One region of the Acidovorax sp. 69 genome, then DNA from elsewhere that is predicted to be linked to it. Evidence: riboswitches for the same ligand, from Rfam matches in the RefSeq annotation. Region 1 holds a riboswitch; the other holds the start of a gene.
What was found. A riboswitch is a leader RNA that binds a small molecule or an ion and turns the genes downstream of it on or off. The one in region 1 is predicted to bind glycine.

Region 2: linked by a shared signal. The riboswitch ahead of CLU85_RS03020 (D-amino acid dehydrogenase) and the one ahead of gcvT (glycine cleavage system aminomethyltransferase GcvT) in region 1 are both predicted to bind glycine.

The regions. Positions count from the first base shown of each region.
Region 1 covers NZ_PGEP01000001.1:2,817,875-2,821,078, forward strand. The annotation lists gene CLU85_RS12875 (TRAP transporter small permease) at 1-8, shown strand, start outside; gene CLU85_RS12880 (TRAP transporter large permease) at 5-1,282, shown strand; glycine riboswitch at 1,296-1,380, shown strand; glycine riboswitch at 1,402-1,532, shown strand; gene gcvT (glycine cleavage system aminomethyltransferase GcvT) at 1,582-2,727, shown strand; gene gcvH (glycine cleavage system protein GcvH) at 2,813-3,187, shown strand.
Region 2 covers NZ_PGEP01000001.1:646,721-649,924, forward strand. The annotation lists gene CLU85_RS03020 (D-amino acid dehydrogenase) at 1-1,320, opposite strand; glycine riboswitch at 1,411-1,523, opposite strand; gene CLU85_RS03025 (2-keto-4-pentenoate hydratase) at 1,749-2,531, shown strand; gene CLU85_RS03030 (YXWGXW repeat-containing protein) at 2,581-3,036, opposite strand; gene CLU85_RS03035 (YXWGXW repeat-containing protein) at 3,168-3,204, opposite strand, start outside.

The DNA of each region.
Region 1 (3,204 bases):
CCCAATGACCGCAGTGATGATTTCAACGATGGTGCTGTGCTTTGCACTCACCGTCTCGGTGGCTGTTTCCATCGGACTCGCCTCCATCCTGGGTATCCAGGCGTCCAACGCCAACATGCTCATTTCGGTCAAAGAGATGTTTGGCGCGATCAACAAGTTTCCGCTGGCCGCCATCCCGTTCTTCATCCTGGCAGGTAACCTGATGGAAACCGGCGGCATCTCGCGCCGTCTGGTCGAATTTGCCAAGAGCATTGTGGGTGGGGTGCAAGGGGGCCTACCCATGACCTGCGTGCTCACCTGCATGATCTTTGCCGCCGTGTCGGGCTCTTCGGTCGCCACCACGTTTGCGATTGGCGCCATCCTGATTCCCGCGCTCATCAAGCACGGCTACCCCACCAGCTATGCGGCTGCGCTTCAGGCTACCAGCGCTGAACTGGGCGTGATCATTCCGCCCTCCATCCCCATGATCCTGTACGGCGTGAGCGCCGAGGTGTCGATTGGTGAGCTGTTCATCGCAGGCTTCGGCCCGGGCCTGCTGATCAGCGGAGCGCTGATGTTCTTTGTCTGGGCGTATTGCAAATACAAGGGTTGGGGCAAGAACGACGGCGATGGCCGCATGCCCTTTGGCAAGGCCACGCTGCAGGCCGGCTGGGCGCTGCTCATGCCCGTGATCATCCTGGGCGGCATCTATGGCGGCGTTTTCACCCCCACCGAAGCATCGGCCGTGGCCGTGTTCTACGCGTTGGTGGTAGGCGTCGTGATCTACCGCGAGATCAAGATCAAGGACCTGTTCGCCATTCTGCGCAAGTCGGCCCTCTCGTCGGCCGTGATCATGTTCATCATCGCCAACGCTGGCTTGTTTGCGTTCCTGATCACCCGTGCCGGCGTGCCAGATGCCATTGGCCGCTGGCTGGAATCCGTGCTGCAGTCACCCGCCCTGTTTTTGCTCGGTGTCAATGCTGCGCTGTTCGTGATCGGCATGTTCATCGAGACCAGCGCGGCCATCATCGTGCTGGCCCCCATCCTGGCGCCCGTGGCCATGCACTTCGGTATTGATCCTGTGCACTTCGGTCTCATCATGGTGGTGAACCTGGCACTGGGCATGATCACGCCGCCCTTCGGTGTGAACCTGTTCGCAGCCTGCACGGTGGCCAAAATTTCGCTGGACCGGATCATCAAGCACCTGCTGCCCTTTGTGGGCGTGATCTTGGTTTGCTTGTTGATCATCACCTACATTCCCTCGATTTCACTGGCACTTCGTGATCTGGTCTACGCGAAGTAGCTAGAATCGCCCGGTCAGGAGAGAGCGCCAGGCCCCCATAGGCCATGGCGCCGCCGAAGGCGCAGGCAGCAGCCAAACGCTCAGGCAAAAGGACTGACAACCGCCCGCAGTGATGCGGGCGTTCCCTTGCTGGAGAGAGATGACCCCCACACGACAACTGTGCGCGAGGCCATCCACCGAAGGAGCAAACCGCACGGCCAGCCAGGGCGCTGCGGTGAATCTCTCAGGTAAAGCGGACAGCAGGGCAAATCCCGTGATCATGTTTTATGGTCGCGGCCCCCATTTGCCCGGAGTCCGCCATGTCAGCCACCAATGCCCCCCTGCTCACCACGCCCCTGAACGCCCTGCACATGGAGCTGGGCGCCCGCATGGTGCCGTTTGCTGGCTATTCCATGCCCGTGCAGTACCCTGCAGGCCTGATGGCAGAGCATGTGCACACCCGCACTGCGGCGGGCTTGTTTGACGTGTCGCACATGGGCCAGCTCAGGCTCATCGGCGCCGATGCCGCCACCGCTTTTGAATCGCTGATGCCTGTGGACGTGATAGACCTGCCTGTGGGCAAGCAGCGTTACGGCCTGTTGCTCACCGACGAGGGCACGGTCATCGACGACCTGATGTTCTTCAACCAGGGCGTAGTGGATGGCGAGCCGACCCTGTTTGTCATCGTGAATGGCGCCTGCAAGGTGGGCGACATCGCCCACATCCAGGCCCGCATCGGCCAGCGTTGCAAAGTGGTGCCCATGCCCGACCACGCCCTGCTCGCACTGCAAGGCCCGCAGGCCGTCACCGCCCTCGCCCGCCTGTCACCCGGTGTGGAAAAGCTGGTGTTCATGACCGGCGGCGCGTTTGACATTGCAGGCTGCGACTGTTTTGTGACGCGCAGTGGCTACACCGGCGAAGACGGCTTTGAAATCTCGGTGCCTGCCGCCCAGGCCGACACCCTGGCGCGCGCCCTGCTGGCCCAGCCCGAGGTCAAGCCCATTGGCCTGGGGGCCCGCAACTCGCTGCGCCTGGAGGCGGGCCTTTGCCTGTACGGCAACGACATCGACACCACCACCACGCCGCCTGAGGCCGCTCTGAACTGGGCCATCCAGAAGGTGCGCCGCACCGGTGGCGCGCGCGCGGGCGGCTTCCCCGGTGCCGACAAGGTGCTGGCGCAGATCGACAACCCCGCCAGCCTTCAGCGCAAACGCGTAGGCCTGGTAGCGCTGGAGCGCGTACCCGTGCGTGAACACACCGAACTGCAGAGCACCGACGGCCAGAAGATCGGCGAAGTGACCAGTGGCCTGCTGGGCCCCACGGTGAACGAGCCCGTGGCCATGGGCTATGTGGCGCCCGCCTTCGCGGCCATGGGCACGCGCGTCAACGCCATCGTGCGTGGCAAGCCGGTGCCCATGGAAGTGCGCGCCCTGCCCTTTGTGCCCGCCAACTACTTTCGCGGCTGATTTCGCCAGCGGGCGCGCACAGGCACGGCCCGCGCCCGCTACATTGCTGATTCCTTTATTTACCCGTTGCTTGAGGAGCTTCCCCATGACCGTCAAATTTTCCAAAGAACACGAATGGATCAACACCACCGACACGGCCGCTGCTGTGGTGGGCATCACCGTGCACGCGCAGGATGCCCTGGGCGATGTGGTGTTTGTGGACCTGCCCGAGGTGGGCGCGAGCTTCAACCTGGGTGACGTGGCGGGCGTGGTCGAGTCCGTGAAGGCCGCCGCCGACGTGTACATGCCCGTCACCGGCGAGATCGTCGAAGTGAACGAAGCCCTGCGCGCCGACCCCTCCCTGGCCAACAGCGATCCGCTGGGCGCTGGCTGGTTCTTCAAGGTCAAGCTGGCGGATGTCGCCCAGCTCGACGGCCTGATGGACGAGACGGCTTATAGCGCCTTCGCAGCCAACGCCTGATGGGCGACTGGTCAATC
Region 2 (3,204 bases), 2.2 Mb from region 1:
TCAGGCAGCGGTGCGCGATGGCACCAGCGCAGCGCTTGGCGCGCGCCCCCGCAAACCCTGGAAGGCAAAGTCCACCTCGGGGATCCGGCCGCTCACGATGTCGGCCAGCGCCTTGCCCGAGCCGCAGGCGTGTGTCCAGCCCAGCGTGCCGTGGCCGGTGTTGAGGAACAGGTTGGCCACCTTGGTGTTGCCGATCAGCGGCAGATTGCTGGGTGTGGCGGGGCGCAGGCCGGTCCAGAACTGCGCCTGGCTGGCGTCCCCCGCACCCGGGAAGAGCTGCTCCACGCGCCGCACGATGGCGTCGCAGCGCATCGGGTTCAGGTCGCGGTTGTAGCCGTTCAGCTCGGCCGTGCCGGCAATGCGCAAACGATCACCGCCGCGTTCGCTGGTGTAGCGCGAGAAAACGAGCTTGAACTCATCGTCCGTCAGGCTCACCTGGTGCGCCTTGGTGGCATCCTTGACCGGCATGGTCACTGAATAGCCCTTGGCCGGGTAGATCGGCAGGTGGATGCCCAGCGGCTGCGCCAGCAGCGGGCTGAACGAGCCCATGGCCAGCACGAAGGCGTCGCCGTGCACACGCTCGAAGCGGCCTTCGGCATTGGTCACTTCCGCATGGCCAATGCGCCCGCGCGCCTCGCGCAGCGCCGTGATGTGGTGGCCCATGCGGAACTGCACGCCCGCTGCCTCGCAGAGCTTGGCCAGTTCACGCGTGAACTGGTTCGCGTCGCCCGATTCATCCTCGGCCGTGAACGTGGCGCCCGCCAGTTGTGGGCGGATGTGGGCCAGTGCGGGTTCGATGCGCACGGCCTCGTCGGCGCTGATGACCTGGCGCTCGCAGCCCAAGGCCCGCATCTGCTCGGCCGGTGCCAGGGCGCCGTCGAATTCCTTTTGGTTGGTATAGAAATGCAAGATGCCCTGCGTGCGTTGGTCGTACTGGATGCCGGTGGTCGCGCGCAGCTGCTGCAGTGTGTCGCGGCTGTAGGTGCCCAGGCGCACGATCTGCTCGATGTTGTGGCGCGTGCGCGCCGGCGTGCAGTTGCGCAAAAAGGACAGTCCCCACAGCCATTGGCGCATGTCAGCGCGCAGGCGAAAGAGCAAGGGGGCGTCTTCTTTGCCCAGCCACTGCAGCACCTTCAGCGGCGCGCTGGGGTTGGCCCAGGGTTCGGCGTGGCTCACCGAGATCTGCCCGCCGTTGGCAAAACTGGTCTCGGCACCGGGCGCGCCCTGGCGGTCGATGACGGTCACTTCGTGGCCAAGTTGTTGCAGAAAATAAGCCGAAGTCACGCCGAGCAAGCCGGCGCCCAAAACGATCACGCGCATTTTGAAGCCTTTTAAGGGTTCAGCGCTTGATGGACGTGCGTTAGCAGCTATTGATTAAATAGCAAGCAGCTGGCGCGCGTCCGCCAAGCTGCCGCTCCCCCTGTCCTTGGTACCTGAGAGATTCACCGCACGGCCCACATGGCGCGCGGTTTGCTCCTTCGGTGCGCCACGGTGTGTGGTGGCGGCTCTCCAGACGGCTTTGATAAAAGATGCAGTACGGGACCTGAGCGTGTATGGGAGTTTGCGCCTTCGGTGCAGTGGGCATTGCCGCTGACTCTCCTGCGAGGCCGATTCTAGGCGGCACTGCGGCGCGAAAACCGGCGCCTGCGCGCTAATGCATGGCAATCGTTGCTGATGTTGGCGGCGGCTGCGGGTCGCCATAATCCGCCGATAGAACCGATCCCAGAACCACCCCAGGATGTTTCCCCATGCCCGACACCGCTTTTGATCCCCAGGCCTGCGCAGCCGTGCTCACCATGGCGCGCCAGGGGCGCACGCCCCGGCCACTGGATTTGCCTGCGGGGCTGCGCCCTAGCGATGCAGCCGAGGCCTACGCGGTGCAGGACATCGTGGTGCGCGAGCGGGGCACGATGGCAGGCTGGAAGGTGGGCGCTGCGTCGCCCCACGCCCTGCCTGCGCGTGCTGCGCTCACCCGCGATTCCGTGTTTGTGGCGCAAGAAGGTGTGGCGGTGCACTTGCCCGCAGCCGGTTTTGCCGTGATGGGTGTGGAGGCAGAGCTGGTGTACGAACTGGGCGCCGACCTGCCTTCGCGCGCCACGCCCTACAGCGCGGCCGAGGTGCTGGCGGCCGTGGTGTCGGTGCGTGCCGCCATTGAGGTGTGCGACACCCGGTTTGCAGCATGGGCCCAGCAGGGCGAGTGGAGTCGCTTGGCCGACCAGGCTTGCCATGGCGCCTTGATTGTCGGCGCTGGCACTGAGGATGTGGCGGCAGTGCGGCCCCTGGCGCAAGGGGTCCGGCTGTTGATCAATGGGTCTGTGGCTGTGCAGCACGCAGCCTGGGGGAACTCTGCGGGCGACCCGTTGCCGCTGCTGCAGTGGCTGGCCAACGACGGTGCGCGCAGCCTGGGCGGGCTGCGCGCGGGGCAGTGGGTCACCACGGGCTCATGCACCGGTACTGTGCTGGTGGCGCCCGGCACCGTGGTGGTGGCGGACTTCCCGAGCCTGGGGCGGGCTGAGCTGCACATCGCCTGAACCCGGCGCGGCCTGCGGGTGCATGCCGTTGGCCGGTTGCCGCACGGGATCAGTAGCGGCGCGGGTTGTCGGGCTGGTTGTCACGGCGGTTGGGCACGCCATCGCCGTCGCGGTCCCGGTCATTGCGGTTGGCGATGCCATCACCGTCACGGTCCCAGCCGCCGCGCCGCATTTCCCAGCGGCCTTCGCGCTCTACCCACTGTGGCTGGCGGTACTGGTAGCCATTGCGCGCCTGAACCCAATGGCCCTGGACCCAGCGATGGCGGTTGCCACGCCACTCCCAGTGGCCTTCTTCCCACACCTGGCCACGGCGAGGACGGGGCACGGCTTCATGGCGCGGAGGTGGCGGCGCCGGGATCACCTGGTAGGCGGGCGCTGCCTGGTAGGTGCGCTCGGGCTGGCCAGACTGGATGATGACAGTGCCCTGGGTTGCGGCCTGCGCCGACGCCTGGGTGAACAATGCCAACAGGGCGATGGCGGCAGCGGCAGATGTTGTGCGAATCATGGTCGTCTCCTGATTGTTCCTTGCGGAAGGGGTTACTGCATGGTGGTGGCCGGGGGCGCTGCGCCACGTAGGCGCAGGGCGGGGGTGCGCGTAGGCGAAACCGGTCACCGGCGGCACCAGCTCCCGTTTTGTCAACGGCGGTAAGGGTTGTCGGGGTTTCGGTCATGG